One region of the Paenibacillus sp. cl6col genome, then DNA from elsewhere that is predicted to be linked to it. Evidence: riboswitches for the same ligand, from Rfam matches in the RefSeq annotation. Region 1 holds a riboswitch; the other holds the start of a gene.
The links. A riboswitch is a leader RNA that binds a small molecule or an ion and turns the genes downstream of it on or off. The one in region 1 is predicted to bind FMN.
Positions count from the first base shown of each region.

Region 2: linked by a shared signal. The riboswitch ahead of ribD (bifunctional diaminohydroxyphosphoribosylaminopyrimidine deaminase/5-amino-6-(5-phosphoribosylamino)uracil reductase RibD) and the one ahead of BLS15_RS21765 (DMT family transporter) in region 1 are both predicted to bind FMN.

Region 1 covers NZ_FNAZ01000009.1:113,476-124,383, reverse strand. The annotation lists gene aspA (aspartate ammonia-lyase) at 1-767, opposite strand, end outside; gene BLS15_RS21795 (metal-dependent hydrolase) at 986-1,630, shown strand; gene BLS15_RS21790 (AraC family transcriptional regulator) at 1,791-2,669, opposite strand; gene BLS15_RS21785 (GH92 family glycosyl hydrolase) at 2,881-5,091, shown strand; gene BLS15_RS21780 (DUF1232 domain-containing protein) at 5,199-5,873, opposite strand; gene BLS15_RS30075 (DUF3973 domain-containing protein) at 6,216-6,428, shown strand; gene ytaF (sporulation membrane protein YtaF) at 6,506-7,147, shown strand; gene BLS15_RS21765 (DMT family transporter) at 7,270-8,190, opposite strand; FMN riboswitch at 8,294-8,473, opposite strand; gene BLS15_RS21760 (GNAT family N-acetyltransferase) at 8,712-9,893, shown strand; gene BLS15_RS21755 (hypothetical protein) at 10,050-10,361, shown strand; gene pdaA (delta-lactam-biosynthetic de-N-acetylase) at 10,481-10,908, shown strand, end outside.
Region 2 covers NZ_FNAZ01000002.1:258,020-268,927, reverse strand. The annotation lists gene BLS15_RS05345 (nucleoside recognition domain-containing protein) at 1-644, opposite strand, end outside; gene BLS15_RS05340 (D-alanyl-D-alanine carboxypeptidase family protein) at 672-1,973, opposite strand; gene ytfJ (GerW family sporulation protein) at 2,168-2,653, opposite strand; gene BLS15_RS05330 (DUF2953 domain-containing protein) at 2,626-3,303, opposite strand; gene BLS15_RS05325 (metal-dependent hydrolase) at 3,510-4,208, opposite strand; gene scpB (SMC-Scp complex subunit ScpB) at 4,260-4,916, opposite strand; gene BLS15_RS05315 (segregation and condensation protein A) at 4,885-5,679, opposite strand; gene ribE (6,7-dimethyl-8-ribityllumazine synthase) at 5,752-6,219, opposite strand; gene BLS15_RS05305 (bifunctional 3,4-dihydroxy-2-butanone-4-phosphate synthase/GTP cyclohydrolase II) at 6,304-7,545, opposite strand; gene ribE (riboflavin synthase) at 7,567-8,250, opposite strand; gene ribD (bifunctional diaminohydroxyphosphoribosylaminopyrimidine deaminase/5-amino-6-(5-phosphoribosylamino)uracil reductase RibD) at 8,231-9,400, opposite strand; FMN riboswitch at 9,731-9,890, opposite strand; gene BLS15_RS05290 (peptidylprolyl isomerase) at 10,059-10,496, opposite strand; gene lysA (diaminopimelate decarboxylase) at 10,708-10,908, opposite strand, start outside.

The sequences.
Region 1 (10,908 bases):
GGCAATTGACTGATATCAGCAAGCAGCTCAACAACACGCTGAATGTATCGCGGATCTGCATTCAAGCCAGTTCCTACAGCCGTTGCGCCCATATTCACTTCATATAAATGCTGCTTCGATTGCTCAATACGGTGCATATCTCTCGCGAGAACACGACTGTATGCTTCGAAGGACTGTCCCAAGCGAATCGGAACTGCATCCTGAAGATGTGTGCGCCCCATCTTAATGACATGATCGAATTGCTTCGCCTTGCTGCAGAATGCGCTGTGAAGCTCCTTCATAACAATGAGCAGCTTATCTACGAGCGTTAAGACAGAAATATGAATTGCAGTAGGAAATGCATCGTTCGTCGATTGCGAACGATTGACGTGATTGTTCGGGCTTAGGCTTGCATAGTCGCCCTTCGCTTTGCCAAGCAATTCAAGCGCTCGGTTCGCAATAACTTCGTTCGCATTCATATTCATCGACGTGCCTGCCCCGCCTTGAATCGGGTCAACGATGAATTGATCATGCCACTGACCGCCAATAATCTCATCAGCGGCTTGTACGATTGCATTGCAAGTGTCTGTTTGAAGCTGCTTCACCTCCATGTTGGCTAGGGCAGCAGCCTTCTTGACGATAGCCAAGCCACGAATCAATTCTTTGTTCATCCGCGTGCCCGATATTGGAAAATTCTCTACGGCACGAAGTGTTTGAATGCCATAGTAGGCTTCGGCTGGTACTTCTTTTTCCCCTAAAAAGTCTTTTTCGATACGAGTCGGGTTCATAATCATTGGATTCCCTTTCCTTCTCTCATGAGTAGTAGGTTCATGTATAAGACAGAAAAAGCAACGCTCGCTTTGATTGTAATACTGTTTCACTAAATGTTCAATTTCTCATTTGGAAAATCATTATATTTAATTTTTTTATTATTCGCTATATAATAGATTAGCAAACATATGTTTGTATGTATGTGTACCATGTGCACGTATAGAAAGGAGATTGTATGAAAGGTTCAACACACCTTAGTATCGGTGTGGCTATCGGAGCCGCAGCTGCGGCGCATTACCCGTTCTCCATTCAGAATGCGTCCATCTACCTCGCAGTTGCTGCGTTATCTGCGCTAAGCGCGGATCTTGATGGCCCAAGCATACTAAGCAGACGAATTGGCAAGGCTGCCAAACGGGTACATACTCTATTGATGTGGCTTGGCGTATGCTGTGCTGCAGGTGCCATCTATCAATATGGAGCGAATGGTTCGTTAAGCCAAGAGGCCATCGTTCTTACAATTGTCGTGCTTCTGCTCGGATTTGTAGCGAAGGAAGGGTTAATTCGCAACATCATGGTCAGCTGTGTCGGTGGGAGCATGCTCATAGGCGGCATCCTGCTTGGATGGAGCTGGCTCATCGGCCTGGGCGTATTCGTTGCCTGGGTGCCATGGCTGAATCATCGGGGATTATCCCACACCATTTGGGCTGCTCTTTTATGGGGAGCTATTGGCTGGGGATTAGAACAACACTTGGAGCTCGAAGGAATTGCGCTCGTATCCTTACTTGGCTACGGTTCCCATCTCATTGCAGATACCTTAACCCCTCGTGGTGTGAAGTGGTTTTATCCACTATATAAGCGGTCGATTAAGCTGCGTCTGTAATGGCGCTGTCTCTTAGACGGTCAACCCGTTCCGTATCATGACAATGATGTGATGTCCCATGCAACTATGTTAATAGACATCCATAGCCTTCATCATTAACTAGGCGAGGAGCCTCTAAGCGGTTGTACAATAGTACTTATCGCGATAGAGGCTCCTTTTCTCATGATTTTAGTAATGCGATATGATTTTGTTGTCGGTACTTCGTTGGACTCGTCTCCATTCGATTCTGGAATACCCGATTGAAGGTCGGATATGAACGAAACCCTGCCTCAAATCCTATTTCCGTTATCTTCATATCCGTACTGATTAACAAGTTGCAAGCATGTGCCACTCGTATCCGCTCTAAGAAGGAGTAGTAGTTCTCTCCGACCATTTGCTTGAAGGCCGTGCTAATATAGGACGAGCTGTAATTATACTTTTGCGCTAAGGACTCAAGCGTAATCTCTTCTTTGAAATTTTGGTATACATAGTAGACAACCTCCCACATTCCCCTTCGCAAATGATCCTCGCCAGTATGGGCGCCCTCATGAAGGTGGGAGATACGATATCGGTCGAACCACACGAATAGCTCGGTAAGCTTCGCAAGATAGATCATCCGGCTCCAAGGCTTATGCTCCTGCATTTCCTCAAACATGTCTTGAAGCAGCAGATGAATGCGCTCAGCGGTGCTTGGATCCAGATGGTATGTCGTATTGCTGTCGCCCTCTGCGCCTTTGAGCAAGCTGTGAAGCGCAAGCAGAGATTCTCCAGCCCCAAAGAAGGCCTTCAGCCCAATTGCCCCAACATACAGCTTCAGCTCCTCACCTTCCCGTATATCCAACTCGTGAACCTGATGTGGGAATACAAGGGTGAAGGTTCCTGGAGTGAGCTCCTTCTCTACCCCATTGATTAGCTCCTTGCCTGAACCCTCTATGACGTATGTAAACTCAATAAAATGATGCACATGTGCGGGAACTGATGCTTCAAGATGATGGATCTTCAATGTGAACGGAAAGTCTCCGTATATCTCCTCATCCCCCTGTAAATTGTATGGATACATCCGCTCACCACCTCTTATCTCTTCGATTGTTTGTCATGATTATTGTATCATAAAAATTGAGAGTTTTTTTAAATTAATGATAGGAGATAAAAATGATTATGTCATATAATACATTGTGTAAGTCATATTTGATATAACATTTCACAAGTTGTGTCTGATGGGAGTATCCATTGCTCCTCCAGCGCAACTGTCTACAAAGGAGCGAACACCGATGAGCTTGCTATCTCACGTAAACCCACTACAAGGTACGGATTCGATATATCCTTATTCCAACGGGAACACATTGCCGCTTATTTCCCTGCCATTTGCTATGAATGCATGGAGTCCACAGACGACTGAAGCTGGTGGCGGCTGGTTCTTCAACCCGAATCACAATCGATTTGAAGGCATTCGACTTACCCACCAGCCGAGCCCTTGGATTGGAGATTACGGACATATGACATTTATGCCGCAATCCGGACCATTGAAAGCTTGGGCACCTGAGCGTTCTTCCTCTTTCCGCAGACAGGACATGATCGTGCGTCCTGACTATTTCAAGGTTCGGATGCTGCGCTATCAGGCTACATTGGAATTGACGCCAACGACGCGCTGCGCAAGCATGCGTCTGACCTTTGACCGTCCTGAGCAGTCTCGTCTAATCCTGTCTCCATTCCCTGGTGAATCTTCGATGAAGATTGATCCGAAGAACGGTACACTGACAGGCTACACGACGGCTAAGGCTGGAGGAACCCCTGACAATTATCGCATGTACTTCGTTGTGAAGTTCGACTGCGCAATCGATGCAGATGCAAGCGGATTGACAAACCATGAATCCAAGCCGGTTGCTGGCTTGTCTGGTACAGATGAGCGCCTCGGTGCATATGTAGGACTGCACGTGCCAGCCAACCGTATTGTTCACGTCCAGGTAAGTACTTCTTTCATCAGTGAAGAACAGGCCTTCATCAACCTCAATCGCGAAATCGGCGAGCGCAGCTTCGATGAAGTACAGAAGCTGGCTGCAGATGTATGGGAGAAGCAGCTAGGCGTCATTCAGGTCGAGAGTGATGACAAGGACAAGCTGGATACGTTCTATACTTGTCTGTATCGGACTTCCCTGTTCCCACATCAAATCCATGAATTTGATGCGAATGATAAGCAAATCCACTTCAGCCCGTACAATGGAAAGATTGAAGATGGCCCTCTCTTCGCAGATATTGGATTCTGGGATACGTACCGTACTTCGTTCCCGCTGTACAACCTGCTCTATCCGTCCTTCATGAATGAAATGATGCAGGGCTGGGTGAATGCTTATAAGGAAGGCGGATGGATGCCGAAATGGGCTTCCCCAGGTGAGCGCAGCATGATGCCTGGTACGTTGATCGACGTCAGCTTCGCAGATTCCGTAGCCAAAGGCGTTACTGGTTTTGATGTTGCCACTGCCTTCGAAGGTTTGTTGAAACATGCGATGACTGTAGCGGATGATCATCGTGTAGGACGCAAAGGAATGCAGGAGTACTTGAAGCATGGCTTCTTGCCTGCTGACATCCATACCCATGAGAGTGTCTGCAATACACTGGATTATGTGTACGGTGACTTCTGTATTGCACAAATTGCGAAGCATCTGGGACGTGATGCGGAGTATGCGCAATTGATGGAACGTGCCCGCAACTACAAGCACCTGTATGATCCAACAATCGGTTTCATGCGCGGTAAACTCGAAGACGGAAGCTGGCTGGAGCCGTTCGACGCTACAGAATGGGGTGGCCCTTATACGGAAGGTGGAGCATGGCAGAGCAGCTGGGCTGTGCAGCATGACCTTCTTGGATTGGCAGACCTGATTGGCGGACGCGAGAAGTTGAAGGAGCGATTGGATGCCTTGTTCGCAGCAGATCCAGAATTCAAGGTAGGGTCCTATGGCTTCGAAATTCATGAAATGTCGGAAATGGCTGCAATTGACTTCGGTCAGTTCGCGATCAGCAATCAGCCAAGCTTCCATATTCCATATGTGTATACTGCGTTAGGCTACCCATCCTTGACTCAATATTGGGTGCGCAAGACGATGGACGAACTGTTCAGTGCTCAGCCTGACGGCTTGCCTGGCGATGAGGATAACGGCAGCTTGACAGCTTGGTATGTATTCGGTGCAATGGGCATCTTCCCTCTTACACCAGGGGTACCGCAATACGTACTAGGGACACCAATGTTCAAGAAGATGACTGTCAACTTGGACAACGGCAAGCAGATTGTCATTGAGGCACCGAACAACTCTTCGGAGACGAAATATGTTGCAGGTGTACAAGTAAATGGCGAGCACGTATCCAACCTGTATATTGATCACGATCAGTTGAAGAATGGGGCCTCGTTGTCCTTCACGATGGCAGCAGAACCGCAGCAGCAGCAATATGAAGAGACAGCCCTGCCATATGCAATGTCAAGAGCATAAGGATGTCATATCGTCTCGAACGTAATTAAGCTCGTTGCGTAGATATTAACGAACAAGAATGAAACAAGACTAGGGGTGCTCCGGTCAACATCCGACCTGGAACACCCCTATTTCTCTACAATGCGCTCTGCAGCCTGAAGGGCCGTCAGTCTCTCCATCGCCAACTGCACTGCCATCACATCATCAATATATCCAATTGGGAACAGATAATCTGGAATAATGTCTGCCGATAAAATGAAATACAGCAGTGCGCTCCCTAATACGGCACGTTCTTCTACTGTTCCTTGTTCGCTGCAATATTGGGTGTACGTATCATTCAATTGATCGATAAATGGTCCCCAACCGCTTACTTCCTTCACCTTGGCATGGAAATTGTCGCGAATCATTCGATCTCCTTCATTGGTTTGCGCGTATTGCTCGTATTTATCCAGTTCTAGACGTACATGCTCCTTCGTGAATGGATAATCAAGCAGCTGTATGGACTTGAGTATGAATTGAAGGCTATCCTCCTGTAATTCATCTCCAATCGGTACCACTGGTACCGTGCTCAATTTGCCGAACTCGACGCCAACCGCCTCCATGAGCTGTTCAACGGGAATTGATAAATGCTTGGAAAATGAAGTTAGATGGTGTATCTTAGCGGGCTGCTTGCCGTTAATAATTCGAGAAATCGTAGCGGTATCCATTCCAGTCCGCTCCCCCAATTTGCGCATGGAGAGCGAATGCTCCTTCATCGATTTTTTCAACATGTCACCGAGTGGGTTGTTCTGTTCGATGGTTATCACCCCTTGTCGCAGTCATATTCTACTGCCCATTCTCGCTCTGTTTATGACATGTATATGCACAAGTTCGCCTAGCCTACCCCATAAATTTGACATCAACGTATGACCAAGTTTGAATGAGGAAGGCCACAGATGTAGACAGATAAGCATTCATTGCAACCACCTCAACACATCTCCCATCAGCATGCGGTTGATTCTTATCACAGGCCAATCAGCTTGCTGTTGATTTTTTTTCAACATTTCGGCGATTCCGGTTCACAACTCTCAACATCGTGACATATGATACCTCAACAGTGCTGCAAGCGGCACCGGATTATACCCACAATAAGGAGTTGAACAGCTATGTATTACTGCCTGCAATGTTCCAAAGTCCATCAAGAGGATGGCACATCGGTAGTATTTCGGAATGTGTTCTATGTAGATGAGATGAGCAAACGCAAATTCCAGCTTGGAGATTGTCATTCGAACCCCCCCCTGCCCTATTCAGCAGGAAGTGAGCATCAGCTAGTGTTCGTGCCTCCGAGGGAAACTGTGCTGCAGATGCTTCACGATTGACAGGACGGCAAATGACATTCAATAAACAACCATTTATTACTTCGAATCAAGGGAATTAACCAAGGGAGAGATTCATCATGCAATGGATTATGATTATAGGATTAGCAGTCGCTTCGAGTATAGATAATTTAGGGGTGGGAATATCGTACGGAATACGGAAAATACGAATTGGAGTGCTTTCGAATCTATTCATTTCGCTCATCTGCTTCATTTTCAGTATGGCCGGTCTCATGTTCGGTCAATGGATATCGCAGGTTCTTCCTGGTATACTGCCTACCTTGCTTGCCGCACTCATCCTGCTTATTGTCGGCATCCGCATTGTTCTACTGACCTCTCACCATGGCAGCTCGACGGAGACCACAGCAGTAGAAGCAAGCAGTGAAGCTAATTCAAGCTCTTCACTAGAACGAATGCTGCAGAGACCAGAGGAAGCGGATAAGGATAAATCGGGGACGATTAACTTATGGGAAGCAGCTGTGCTTGGTGTTGCACTGTCTGCCAATGCGCTTACAAATGGCCTAAGTGCTGGACTTATCGGATTATCACCGCTCGCCATATCCCTAACCGCAGCGATCGGCAGTTTTGTCACATTGTGGCTGGGTGCCGTGCTTGGGCAGAAGATGGCCAACATTCGCATAGGACGCTATACAGTAGGACAATTCAGCACGGTGCTAAGCGGAGCTATCATCATTCTTGTCGCTATCAATTCCTTCTTCTAACCTAACTAACATAAGAGACCCTGTCTGCTATGCGTTCAAGGCATAGCAGACAGGGTCTCTTATCATTTATGGAAGACGATTGACAGCAACTTCATTAAGAATCATTGCACTGCCACCGCCGATTAATTTTGTCTTGATACCATATACAACGCAATCCAGATGAGAACGAAGCCTGAAATTTGCGCTGCAGTGACCGCCTGATGGAACACGAACCAATTCATCATCATCCCTACCAATGGGAATGACAACTCAGCCAGAGTCGCATATGAGGCCTTGGTAGTCGATAGACCGCGATAATACAGCAAGAGACTAACCAATCCTGGAAGAAGAGCCTGCAAGAAGATGTAGAACGACAGTGTCCCCCATTCTGATGCGGCGAAATTCCAGCTTGGTGACTCCCATGATGTCAGCACGATGAGCAGAGGGAGTGCCATCAAAAATCGCAGCGATGTGACCGTCTCATATTCCATTCTGTCGAGAAGCAACCGTCCCATAACTGTGGAACCGCCCCATAGGAACGCTGCTCCAAGTGCCAATAGACTGCTGAAGCCAATGACTTCATTATAATGCCCAATTGGCAAAGACCATCCAAATGTCAATAAATACGTACCGATAATAGCAAGAATAAGCAGTAGCGAGAAGCGACGCGGAAGCGTCTCCTTCAACAACAGCCGCGCTAAAATAATTGCAAAGACTGGTTGCAGCTTCTGCAGCAGCAGTACGCCATTCGCATCACCATGTGCAAATGCTTCGGTAAACATAATGGTCGCTACTACTGAGCCGCCCCATGACAGGAACAGCAATGCCAGTACATGCTTCCATGTGCAGTTGCGCAGCTCTTTCCGGTGCATCCATAACACCGGGATCGCGTACAAGGCGAGCATCAGATGCTCAATCAATACAATTTGGGTCGAAGTCATAGACTCCATGACCCATACCCGGAACAGTGGGCCAATTCCCCACAGTGCCGCTCCCATCGCAACGAACCATACTCCTCTCGCGGAGCTGCTCATGCGTGTGTCGGCCTGGATACGATGTTCCATATTCAATAACCTCCAAGGTTGTTGAATATAGGATCTAGACATGCAGAAGAGAAAAATTCGCATTAGACCTGTTGTTGTATGCAGTTGTACCAAACAACGTGTGCGAGATCTTCTTCCATCCGGACTATACCGTCGGCCTTGGCTTTTCACCAAGTCAGTCGCTGTTCTCCGTTCGATGCTTACATGTTACAAGTAACCGAGTAAGCGAACAACGAGTCGCGGGCTCGGGTGCAGCTGCACCCATACCGCCGGTCAGGAATTTCACCCTGCCCTGAAGATCCATATTCAATCCACATAGTAGCATGCTGTTGCTTCCTTGACATGCCCTGACTTCATTATATCTAGATTTTCAGATTGAGCAATATGACATTTCGCATTTTCATGAAAGTTTTCACCATTTGCATATATTACCATCCCGACTTTTCAATCGACCCTTCTTCATTCAATCGTTGCATCCCTGTCTATTTCATCTACAATAGATCATATACAGCGGCACAATCATTTATTGAGGGGGATTGTCAATGTCAATTGTCCGTTTGAGCAAGGAACAGTTTACTGAAGCCATATCGCTATCCGAGTATGCTTTCCAGTACAGCGTTGATCCTGAAGACTATGATAACTATTTGCATAAGTTGGGGAAACATGAGATTTTTGGTGTGTACGATGAAGGCAAGCTCGCTGCGAAGCTTCATATCCTTCCTTTTCACATCTATATCGGCCAGAATAAGCTGAAGATGGGTGGAATCGGTGGGGTTGCCACCTATCCTGAATTTCGACGCAAAGGATATGCCAAGCAATTGCTGCACCACTCACTGCGCGTGATGCAGGCCGCTGGAACTTCTATATCCATGCTCTATCCTTTCTCCATCCCCTTCTATCGCAAAGCAGGCTGGGAAGTATTCAGCGACCGCATGACTTGCCAATTTACCCGTCATGATCTAATTCCATTGAATCCTGAACTGGCAGGCATTGTTCGCCGCTTTACCAAGGATACGCATTCTACTGATATTGAAGCGGTATATGACGCATGGTCATCACAGCATTCAGGTATGGTCGTTCGCGATCACGAATGGTGGCTTGCTCACTATCATCATCGCACCGCGGCGGTCTACTATAGTGAGCATTCGCAGCCTCAAGGGTATATGTTGTATGAGATAAAAAATAATGCTATGCATGTACATGAATTCATGTGCGTTACAAGGGATTCTAGACAGGGGCTATGGAATTATATTTGTCAGCATGATTCTATGGTAGAGCAAGTAAATATGCGTCTTTGTGAGAATGAGCGCCTGTTTTTCGCCTTGAACCTTCCACGAATTGTGCGTACCATACAACCTTTTGTCATGGCACGAATTGTAGATATTACATTATTTCTACAGCAATATACGTTTGCACCTGTACCTGCACACCCTCCCCTCTCTCTGTACATAAGTGACGACCAGGCTCCGTGGAATAATGTAGTCATTCAATTTGAGAACGGGCAAGCTGCTATTCACTCTCACAATGAGAAGCAGGTTCGTACCACTGTCAACACGACCAACACCCTGTCCATGAACATTAGAGCACTCACAACTATGCTGCTAGGTTATCAGCGACCATGCGAATTATTCGATAACGGATTTATTGCAGGTTCCATCAACAGTATTGAAACTCTAGAGCAGTTCGTTCCGCGACTTCATCCATATATATCCGACGCTTTCTAAGCTAAGCGAGTAAGTAAGTATGAGCATTCATCTCCCAATGGCATTACAGTCCGATCATTGCAACGTCTCTCCCTCTCAATTGAGCAATAGGATTGAGAATCACAATTCATCTTCGTTATAATAAGCTGTATGAATCTATGTAAGGGAGTTTTTGCAATGACGCGTAGTGCAGTAGAACAACAAATTATCGACAATTATGAGCGGGATGAGCAAATGATGATTCTTATCTTTGCACAATGGTGTGTGAACCATGATCTTGATCCAGCCGAGCTCTATCATCGCGCATACCCGAAGCAGGGCGACAACTATCGATTGCAGCAGGCAATTGATCTTACGGTTCCGAAGGAGGAGGCCGGACCGATCCCTGACGACACTTTGTTCGCCGTGCTGTCCATGTACAACAACGAAGATCTTGCCTTCGTCGTCTCAGAAGAGTTGGAGAAGATGAAGCAGTCTAACAACAAATAAGGATTACTTGGATTCGCATTAGGAATGCATAGGTATCAGTGCGTATAAGTTTACTGCAAATATGGAATAGTAAGCCATGATTGACCGATTCTAACCTACATCAAGGAGTATATTTGCATATGAAACGCATTCTGATTGCCACTGCTCTCCTCTGCTTGCTTGCCGCAAGCATTCAGCCAGCCGCATACGCCGGACAGGGTCCCGCATTCCACTTTGGATTCAAGAAGAGTGTAAACGGCAAGCTTCCTTCGATTGACGAGGAAGGCTTCAAACCGACGATTGAGAAGCACGGAGCTATTTTTCTCGGAGATACAAACAAAAAAATGATTTACTTAACCTTCGATAACGGATACGAAAATGGATACACGGCTCAAATTCTGGATACGTTGAAGGCGAAGAAGGTTCCAGCCATCTTTTTCGTTACCGGACATTATGTAAATACGCAGCCAGATCTACTGAAGCGAATGATTAACGAGGGACATCTGATCGGCAATCACTCGTGGAGTCATCCGGATATGACCACCATATCGGATGAGCAGATACGAAC
Region 2 (10,908 bases), on a different contig from region 1:
TATCCCGCTCCCTGAGATTCCGTATACCGCCCTTTGTCAGACTTTAATTGTTGCGGGGGCGGACGCTTCGCATCCTTTCTTCGGTACCATCGATCCGCGAAGATCGCTGCAAATGTTGCTACAATGGTCGCAAGCAGCGTAGTACCTACAATCTCGGCAGGATTAGCAGAGTTGAAATTCATCCTTATCGCAATCAATGTTGTTGGGATTAGGGTTATACTTGACGTATTGATTGCAAGCAGCGTGCACATGGCAGGCGTAGCCGTATCTTTATTCGGATTTAATTTCTGGAGCTCCTGCATAGCTCTTATCCCCATCGGTGTAGCTGCATTGCCTAGCCCAAGCAAATTCGCGCTCATATTCGACATAATGAAGCCGAGAGCAGGATGGTTGCGAGGTACATCGGGAAACAAATACCTAACGACTGGACCAAGAGCCTTGGCAAGCCGCTTCAGCAACCCTGCATCCTCTGCAATCCGCATGATCCCTAGCCAGAACACCATCACACTGATGAGTCCAAAGCTTACAGATACTCCTGTCTTCGCTCCCTCGAACACGGCTTCCGTCACTACGTCAATCTTTCCCTGAGCGGCAGCAGCGATGAATCCCACAAACAGCATGAACATCCATATCGCATTTACAATGACAACCGTCTCCCTTCCCATGGGCGATCAAGCTGCGCCAAATAGTCTGCCTGTTACACGTTTTAGTACCATCATCCATTCACTGAGTACGTTGCCGCTCTTTCTTTCACTTGGAACTGCAGAAGTGTGTTTGGCTGAACCACCTCGAGTTGGCGCAGATTCGTCTGGAGAAATTCTTCGAACATCTACACTGGCTATCGGTTCCTTGTCCACATACATCGTCAAGCGTCCCTGATGACCTAACCTTGCATCGAGACTACCGCTAGCCGGTACGAAGAGCTTGGCAGACAATTTCGATTGCTCCCCATATCCAAGCGGATACGTCAGCGATCTAGAAGCTTCGAATGGCTGACCCTCAATATGTTGGCCTTCCTCTACAATCTTCGCTTGCGGAAACGCTTGAAAGCCGTAATCGAGCATCCTTCTATGGTCTTCCCAATCTCTGGAGTCATTCAGTGTTACAGCAACAAGCTGCTGGCCATTCCGTGTGGCAGAACTGACTAGACACCGCAATGCACCTTTCGTGTAACCTGTCTTCACACCATCTGCTCCTTCATACAAGTGAAGCATTTTATTCTTATTGCCCCACACATAATCCCAATTGTCGATTGTATTAGGCGCCTTCTTCGTACGGGTGCGCACGATTTCACGGAAGGTTGCATTATGCAGTGCATATGCTGATATACGAGCTAGATCTTCTGCAGTCGTATAGTGACCCTTCTCATCCAAACCATGAGGATTGCGGAACTGGGTATGCTCCAACCCGAGCAGCTTCGCCTTCTCATTCATTAAGTGGACGAAGCCTTCTTCCGAGCCTCCAACGTGCTCAGCAATCGCCACCGCAGCATCGTTTCCTGAACGAAGCATAAGGCCATACAACAAATGGTTGAGACTCATCTCTTCTCCAAGTCTCAAGTAAATGGAGGAGCCTTCCTTCCCTACAGCACGAGAAGTCGCCTTTACTTTATCCTCCAGCCGGCCATGCTCAATTGCCACAATCGCGGTCATCACTTTCGTCGTACTCGCCATTGGAAGCTCCTGCTTCCCGTTATGGCTGTACAGCATTCTTCCAGATGCTACATCTATTAAGGCTGCTGCTCTTGCTGCAGTAGATGGAGGCGCGATTCGAGCCGAAGCAGTTCCATTCGATGGCTCAACCTGCAGCGGGATAGACCATTCCTGTACAGCCTCACGCTGTGTGCGACTTGTGTCCACGGATGGATCAGCTGACGCGGCACGTCCATACAAATCATATGCCAGAACCGAACCCAACAGTGCGCACAACGCAATCATCTTTCCAACTTGTCCTACGTATGGATGCTTGCTCATACGTTCCTCCTTAATCTGTATACCGGTCAAGTTGTTCCATATGTATGCTTGTTCGAGACCGAGTATGTCCATCACTTACGATTACTTAAGCAAGCAGGAGTTGCTCTAATGAAAAATAGCGTCAAGCTCCCGTTGACTGCATCGCCATTTTACCGGCAATAACGGCAGCAACAATCAAGCCTGACGCCATATTCCTACCGATCCGATATAATAATATCCTCGGCCGTCGTTGATTCCTGCTTCTTGAACATCGAACTGATTTGATCCAGCACATTAGGTGCGGCATCAATAATTTTCTCCAGCAAATGCGTCTGATTGTCGAGCGACACGACATCAATGCCCCGTCTGCCAACGACGAGAAAGGCAATCGGTGTTATGTAGACGCCACCGCCGCTACCTCCTCCAAATGGCTTCGAACCATAGGCATAGGCTGCAGGAACAGTACGCGCCTCACCACGTTCTGAGGCTGGTCTGTCATGTCTGTCGTGCCTGTCGTGTCTCTCATCCAACCGGAAGTCGCTGCCTCCTGCCGCAAAGCCAAATGCAACACGGCTTATCGGCAAAATGACACTGCCGTCAGGTGTTTGGACAGGATCGCCCACGATTGCATTTACATCTACCATAGCCTTAATATTGTTAAAGGCTGCATGCATTAAGCCCTCGATAGGATGTTCCGCCATGTTCGTATTCCTCCTTCTGCGCGAACGATGCGAATAATCAACTTGATTACAGCAGTTATAGCGTGCACGATGCGAATTTTGGTTATACAAACGATCCTAGTGGAAAAAAAAGGGGTGTGAAATTGCGGATTCACTTCCATCTGAGGATGTCTTCGAAATCGAATATGGTGAGACAATGCTCCTACCAGCATGCTCTTCACTGACCATGATGCCCCTGTCAATAGACAAGCTGTTGCTGGATTAAGCAGTCCAATCTCCGTATCCCAAGTAAACATGCTGCACTGTACGCGTTGGAGAGTTTCTTTGAGCCACAGAATGATGCAACGCGTATGACGTAGAAGTCGCCGCACGTTGTGCTTATATCTCTCTATCAATTTTTTATCGACCTGAGTTTCATCTCGACTTGCATGACCTGTTCCGACATTATCCTTAGCTTTTACATGCAGGTGAACCCCTGTTTCCATGTTAATAAATCGAATGGATCGCCATTCATATTTCCAACGAAGCAGTCCATAGCATGCCCGAATCAAAAGAACAACTCGCTCATGTTTTCCTGATTTGTGAATGATTATTTTGCACTCAATGGACGAAAAGACAATGAGGGCAAGCAAGACAACTACTATCCCTCCAGCAATCGCCCATCCTATCATGTCATGCGCCTCCATTTCCTAAACTATCCGTATTATGGCCTTTTATCCAAACTAGCATGCACGAGGAGCATAATTCCGAGTGGCCTTACCAAACAAAAAACCCGGCAGCTCGTATTATCGCATACGAAGCTGACGGGCAAGCATTAGAACATATTGATGCTCCTCGTTAAAGCAAGTTTCTTTGAATGTTAGGGACAAGCGCCTCTTTACAGCATCAGCTTGGAACGATCAATAGATTGACCAGGCAAAAGTTCAAGTCCTTGAATCCCAAGCTCCTGAAGCTTCGCCACAAATGCTGCCCCATCCTGTTGAATAGGAGGAAATGTATTGTAGTGCACGGGGATGACAACTTTAGCCTGTACCCACTGCGCAGCTAGCAATGCATCTTCCGGGTCCATCGTGAAGAAGCTGCCAATTGGCAAGAAGGCGATATCTGGCTTGTAGCGATCGCCAATGAGCTTCATATCGCTGTACAATGCAGTGTCTCCGGCATGATAAATCGTTAGCCCTTCTGTTTGCAGGACAATCCCTGCAGGGTTACCCATATAAATATCCTGACCATTGACTGTAACGGAGGAACTATGCAGGGCAGGCACTAGCGCAACCGTTCCAAATTCGTATGGAGCTGGTCCACCTAGGTTCATGCCTATAGCTTGCGCACCTTGCGATTCCATGTAGTTCGTAAGCTCTACCATGCCAATAATAGGCGCATTGCAGCGCTTGGAGATGGATACCGCATCACCAATATGATCGCCATGTCCATGTGTGAGCAGCACATAGTCCGCATGAATCTCTTCTGAGCGTGTGACTGCTGCAGGGTTGCCAGTCAAGAAAGGATCAATGATAATACTATGCTGTTCGGTAACAAGCTGAATGCAGGAATGACCGTGGAAATGAATGTTCAAAGCAGTTCCTCCTCATATTTGCATTTTCAACAGCTTCATATGCAGAAGTTCTTATCTTATCTCTTCCTCGTGCTCATGTTGAACTCCTGCTTCCAATTGTTCTTCAACTTCCTTCACGTCTTCAATCGTCAATTGGCGTCCATCTAACTTCTCGAACAAGAGCTGCGTTTCCTCTTCTAACCCATCCATTTGTTCAAAAGCAGAGGAATCCGGCAGTTCTTTAATTGTTGATAATCCGAAATAATCTAAGAATGATTTCGTTGTGCCATACAAAATCGGCCTTCCAATCGCTTCTGCTCGTCCAACCTCTTCGATCAAACCCTTGTTCGTCAGTGTCTGAATCGCACGATCCGATTTTACGCCGCGGATTTCTTCAATCTCAACACGGGTAATCGGCTGTCGATAGGCAACGATAGACAAGGTCTCTAGGGCTGCTTGCGACAGAGAAGAACGCGATGGCGAATATGCCATCTTCTCAAAATACGGGGCATGTTCTGGCAATGTAACTAGCTCGTACATCCCTGCGATTGCAACAATTTGCAGACCACGTTTCGAGCGCTCGAAGTCCGCGCGCAGATCGTTCATCGCTTCCTCTATAACCTCTGGGCGCTGTTCTGTAATTTCTGAGATTTGCTTAATGTTCAAGCCTTCATCACCGGCCATGAACAACAACCCCTCAATAATCGACTTCAGCATCTGAAAGTCCATCTTCCGTGTCCACCTCCCCACTCCATTGAATCACGATGTCCTCAAAGAGGCTATCCTGGTAGCAGCGAACTTGCTTCATCTTCATCAGCTCCAGCAGCGCGAGAAAGGAAACGACAATTTCCGAACGCGTGAGATGCTCGCTAAGCAAGTTAGAGAACATCATCTTACCTCCCTTGCCAAATGGACGCAGCGTGTCGATAATGCTCTTAATCCGATCCTTCACCGATATTTCATCCCGGTGGATTGTTGCGACCTGCGTTCTGCGCGACGCTTTGCTAAGTGCCTTGCGGAATGCTGCGATCAAGTCTGTGACATGTAATCCATCCACTGGATTATCAGGAGCTGTTGGCATAAATGGCGTTAAGTCCTCTGGTTCCTTGGAAAAAATCATGCTTCGTTCTGTCTCGCGTTCCCGGAGATGCTCCGCAATTCCCTTGTACTTTCGGTATTCGATCAACTTGCGTATAAGCTCTGCCCGCGGATCAGGCTCATCATCCACATAATCTTCATAGTCGTCCCATTCCATGACCGGAGGCTTGGGAAGCAATTGCTGTGATTTCATGGACAGCAACGTTGCCGCCATAACGAGAAACTCGCTCGTAATCTCCAGCTCTAATTCCTGCATATTGTGCAAATATTCCATATATTGATCTGTAATCTCACTAATCGATATATCTTGAATATTAATTTCCGCTTGGTCGATTAAATGCAGGAGCAAATCGAGCGGTCCTTCAAACTGTTCCAGCTTATACGTTACGGTCACCCCGTGATAACCTCCTGAGCAATAAAAACAAATGTAGCGCCCTTACAAAAAGGGCACTACATTAAATAAGCACTATTTTAACTGATTCGTCAAGTTCGCCATTTCAATTGCAGTAGACGCAGCTTCCCAACCCTTGTTACCTGCCTTCGTTCCTGCACGTTCAATTGCCTGCTCGATGGAGTCTGTTGTCAGCACTCCGAATATGGTCGGAACCCCTGTCTTCATGTTCACTTGCGCAACGCCTTTAGCCGCTTCACTGCACACATAATCGAAATGCGGAGTGGATCCGCGAATAACTGCGCCTAGTGTGATCACCGCATCATACTTCCCGCTCTCCGCCATTTTCTGCGCAATAAGTGGAATTTCAAATGCACCCGGAACCCAGGCAATATCTACCTCCTCATCTTTAACCCCGTGGCGCTTCAGCGCATCAAGTGCTCCCGAAACAAGCTTGCTGACAATAAATTCATTGAATCGACCAGCAACAATTCCATATTTTAATCCTTCGGAAACTAAGTGTCCTTCAAATACATGTGGCATAAGTAAAGTCCTCCTCTGTGATAAATAACTGAATCATATCGATAAGTTTATCGCACGCTTGCGGTACTTCATTTCCTTCAGGGCTTATCTGCGTGCTTGTTCATCCTGTTCAATATCGTCGAATACGAGCATATGCCCGAGCTTTGCAGCCTTCGTATGCAGATATTTTGTGTTGTCTTCATTCTCCTGCATTTGAATCGGGACGCGCTCAACGACCTCCAAACCATAGCCTTCCAACCCTTTAATTTTGCGAGGATTATTTGTAAGAAGGCGAATTTGACGAATGCCAAGATCTTTCAAGATTTGAGCTCCAATGCCGTAATCCCGCAGATCCGCTGGGAATCCAAGCTCCAAGTTGGCATCCACAGTGTCTAGCCCTTGCTCCTGAAGCTTGTAAGCTTTGAGCTTGTTAATAAGTCCAATCCCGCGGCCTTCCTGGCGCATATAGAGCAGGACGCCATTGCCTTCCTTGTCTATTTGTGAAAGCGCAGCGGCGAATTGAGGGCCACAGTCGCAGCGATGTGAATGAAATACATCCCCGGTTAAGCATTCCGAATGAACACGAACAAGTACTGGCTGAGTTCCATCAATGTCGCCCTTCACTAAGGCAACATGTTCCTTATTGTCCACACCATTCGTATAGGCAATAGCTCGGAATATCCCGAAGTCAGTAGGCATGTTCACCTCGACCTCACGTTGAACCAGCTTCTCCTTCTCATTACGATAATGAATGAGATCCTTGATGCTGATGAGCTTCAAGTCCCATTGCCCCTTCAGTTCCATCAAGTCGGGCAGTCTCGCCATCGTGCCATCTTCCTTAATCACTTCGCAGATGACACTAGCAGGTGCAGATCCGCTCAACCGGGCGAGATCAACCGCTGCTTCCGTATGCCCTGCACGGCGCAACACACCACCATTCTTCGCTATTAACGGGAAGATATGACCCGGGCGGCGGAAATCTTCTGCCTTGGCGTTCGCATCCAGCATCTTCTGGATCGTTAGTGAGCGTTCGTGCGCTGAAATGCCAGTAGTCGTATCTACGTGATCAATGGATACGGTAAATGCCGTACCGTGATTGTCCGTGTTGTGTGCAACCATTGGGTGAAGCTCAAGCTCCTCGGCACGCTCCTGCGTAATAGGTACACATACCAATCCTCGGCCTTCTGTAATCATGAAGTTAATAACTTCCGGTGTTGCCTTGTCGGCTAACGCGATAAAGTCGCCTTCATTTTCCCGATCTTCGTCATCAACCACAATGATGACCTTGCCCTGCTTCAAATCTGCAATTGCGTCTTCTATCGAATCAAAGTGAAATGCTTCCTTCATGTTGTTCCTCCCCTTTCACCATTACATAAAACCATGCTCTGCCAAAAATGCTGCATTAAGACCTCCAGAACCAGAACGATTCGAATCCTTTGTCTCGTTCTCCGGCCCTGATCTACCATACCGGAGCAAATGATCCACATACTTGCCAAGCACATCACATTCAATGTTGACGATATCACCCGGCTGCTTGCGCTGAAGAGCGGTTTGCGCCAACGTATGCGGAATAATCGATACGGCAAATTCTCCATGCTCTGCTCGCGTAAGGGTTAAGCTGATGCCGTCAATAGTGACAGAACCTTGTGGAATCATATATTTTGCCATCTCAGGCCGACTCGCCCGACATTCGATGACGACAGCATTCGCATCTCTTGTTCGTCCCACAATCGTTGCAAGACCATCTACATGTCCTTGCACAATATGACCGCCGAATCGCCCGCCTGCTGCCATTGCACGCTCTAGATTGACCGGATCGCCCGGCCTTAAATCCTTCAAATTCGTGTGGCGAAACGTCTGCGGCATCACATCCGCCATGAAGGAGGTGCCATCATATGACGTTGATGTCAGGCATACACCATTGACAGCGATGCTGTCCCCCAGCTTCATGCCATCTAGAACCTTAGATGCTCGGATGTGAAGCACCATCGCCTCACCCCGCTTCATCACAGACTGCAGTGAGCCCACTTCTTCAATCAGTCCGGTGAACATTGCTATGCTCCTCCTTTATGCTGGAATGAGTCAAATGCTCCACCTCACGCTTGCCGAAAGGATATCCTGTGATGCAGATATTATCTCCGAGCTTCTCAACCTCCACATGCTGAAGCCGGTATGCATCCTGCATCCTCTCTACACCTTCAAACACAAAACTACCAGGCGCATGCTGACCGCCGACGACAATCGGAGCCATAAATATTGCAACTTTGTCGACCAGCTTCTTCTCTAGCATCGCCCCATTCAATCGACCTCCACCTTCAAGGAGTATGGATCCGATCTCATGTTGGCCACACCATTCCATCATCTGCTGAAGGTCTACCTTCTCGCCTTCACCGCACTCGATAACCTCTACGCCTCTGGACACCAATTCACGCCGCTTCTCCCCGCTTGCCCGTGCAGTTGTGAAGATGCAGGTTCGTGCAGCTTGATCGGTTACGACGTTGGCGTCCATAGGGATCCGAAGCTTCGAGTCTACAATCAAGCGCACTGGGTTTACCCCAGGGACCGACAGACGTGTTGTCAGCGATGGATCATCCGCAAGCACAGTGCCTATGCCTACCATAATCGCTTGATGACGGTGCCTCATCGAATGAACGAGTTCACGACTTCGCTCATTCGAGATCCACTTGCTGTCCCCAGTCGAAGTGGCGATCTTGCCGTCCAGCGTACTTGCTGTCTTGAGGGTAACGAACGGAATGCCGGTCGTAATATGCTTAGCGAACATTTCAATCAGTGCGAGACCTCTCTCCCGAAGCACATCCAACGTTATCCCAATTCCATGATCCTTCAGTAGAGCAATTCCTCTCCCTGCAACCGCTGGATTCGGATCGACGCAAGCGATCACGACACGGGCAATTCCCGCTTCAATCAATCGCAGACTGCAAGGCGGTGTTCTCCCATAGTGGCTGCATGGCTCAAGGGTCACATACGCAGTCGCTCCTCTCGCCGCTTCACCAGCCATCTGTAAAGCATAGACTTCCGCATGGCCTTCACCACGCCGCAAATGAGCTCCAAGACCGACGATTCGTCCCTCGTTCACAATGACACAGCCAACTGCAGGGTTCACATCGGTCTGTCCAAGCACCTGCTCTGCCATGTTCACAGCGAGCTGCATGTACAGTTCATCATTGATAACAGCAGACATTAGGTATCCTCCTTTCCACAAACAGATCAAGGCTAACGCAAAAAAGCCCTTCGGATCCTCCGAAGGGCATGATTGATTGAGCTTACAGGTATGTACTTAATTTCACAATAGTCGCACATAAGCATAATTTCCATTTGTATATGACAAATAAAACCGACAACAAGGATGTTCTCAGCAAACTGCAACGATTTCGCATATGTCAAATACGACGATAGATGAATAGAAAACCTCGCGCTTACGCAGGTATTCGCCGTCCATTTCGCCTGGAATGCTCATGAAATTGTGAAAATAAGAACTTGAAAGAACTAATTATCGAGTTCTTCTCTCCTGACGCCCCTTCTCCCATCCAGACTATACTGTCGGCTCTGGAGTTGCACCAGATCCACCGTGTGGACGAATCCACCCGGGTCACGGACTAAGAACATCTTGCACACGCAAGAATAGGTTCATCACCGCCGGTCGGGAATTTCACCCTGCCCTGAAGGTCTGTCATTCGTATTGCTATAAAATTAGTTTCTAAGATGTTGCACTTAGAAGTGTACCACCTGACCTGGTAAAATGCAACTTGTGTCGCTTCACCGCATGGAACATTCAGCTGCGTTCAAATAAAAAAGACGTGCAGCAGCCAAGCTGCATACACGCCTTCCCTCAATTATTTCTATTCTTCCACGATTGTAACTTGCTTCATCTTGTCGCCTTGCTTAACAGCATCTACATGCTCCATGCCCTCTACAATTTTGCCAAATACCGTATGCACGCCATCCAAGTGAGGGAATGCATCGTAAGTGATGTAGAATTGGGAACCGCCTGTATCCTTGCCGGCATGCGCCATCGCAAGTACACCACGCTCATGCTTGTGCGGGTTGCCTTTTGTCTCACATTTGATTGTGTAGCCTGGGCCGCCTGTACCTGTTCCGTGCGGGCAACCGCCTTGAGCTACAAAGCCCGGAATAACACGGTGGAATGTCAAGCCGTTATAGAAACCTTCGTTGGACAGCTTCTCAAAGTTTGCAACGGTACCTGGTGCCTCTTGCTCATGGAGCTGGATTTTCACCGTGCCGCCTTTTTCCAATTCAATCAATGCATATTTGCTCATCATGTATCGTCTCCTTCCATATGTACAATGCTCACGCTTGCTCATCCGATTATACGTTATTTCATAACAAAAAGAAAACACCCGATTTCTGCCTCATCGTTATGCCACGGCAAGACAGAAGATTGGGTGTTGTAATAGTTTCCATATCTGGTGTAACTTCGAATATGAAATTCAACTGCTGCCGCGGAGCTTGCAATCGTCACATCCCGTACTATTTCAGCGCTGGCTCCTTGCGCAGACGAGCTGGAATGCAGTCATTGCGCACGATATCTTCATGCGACTCACGACGTACAACAATATCCGCTTCCCCGTTGTGCACGAATACGACAGCTGGTCTTGGAATACGGTTATAGTTGCTTGCCATCGAATAATTGTACGCACCTGTGCAAGACACAGCCAACAGATCGCCCTG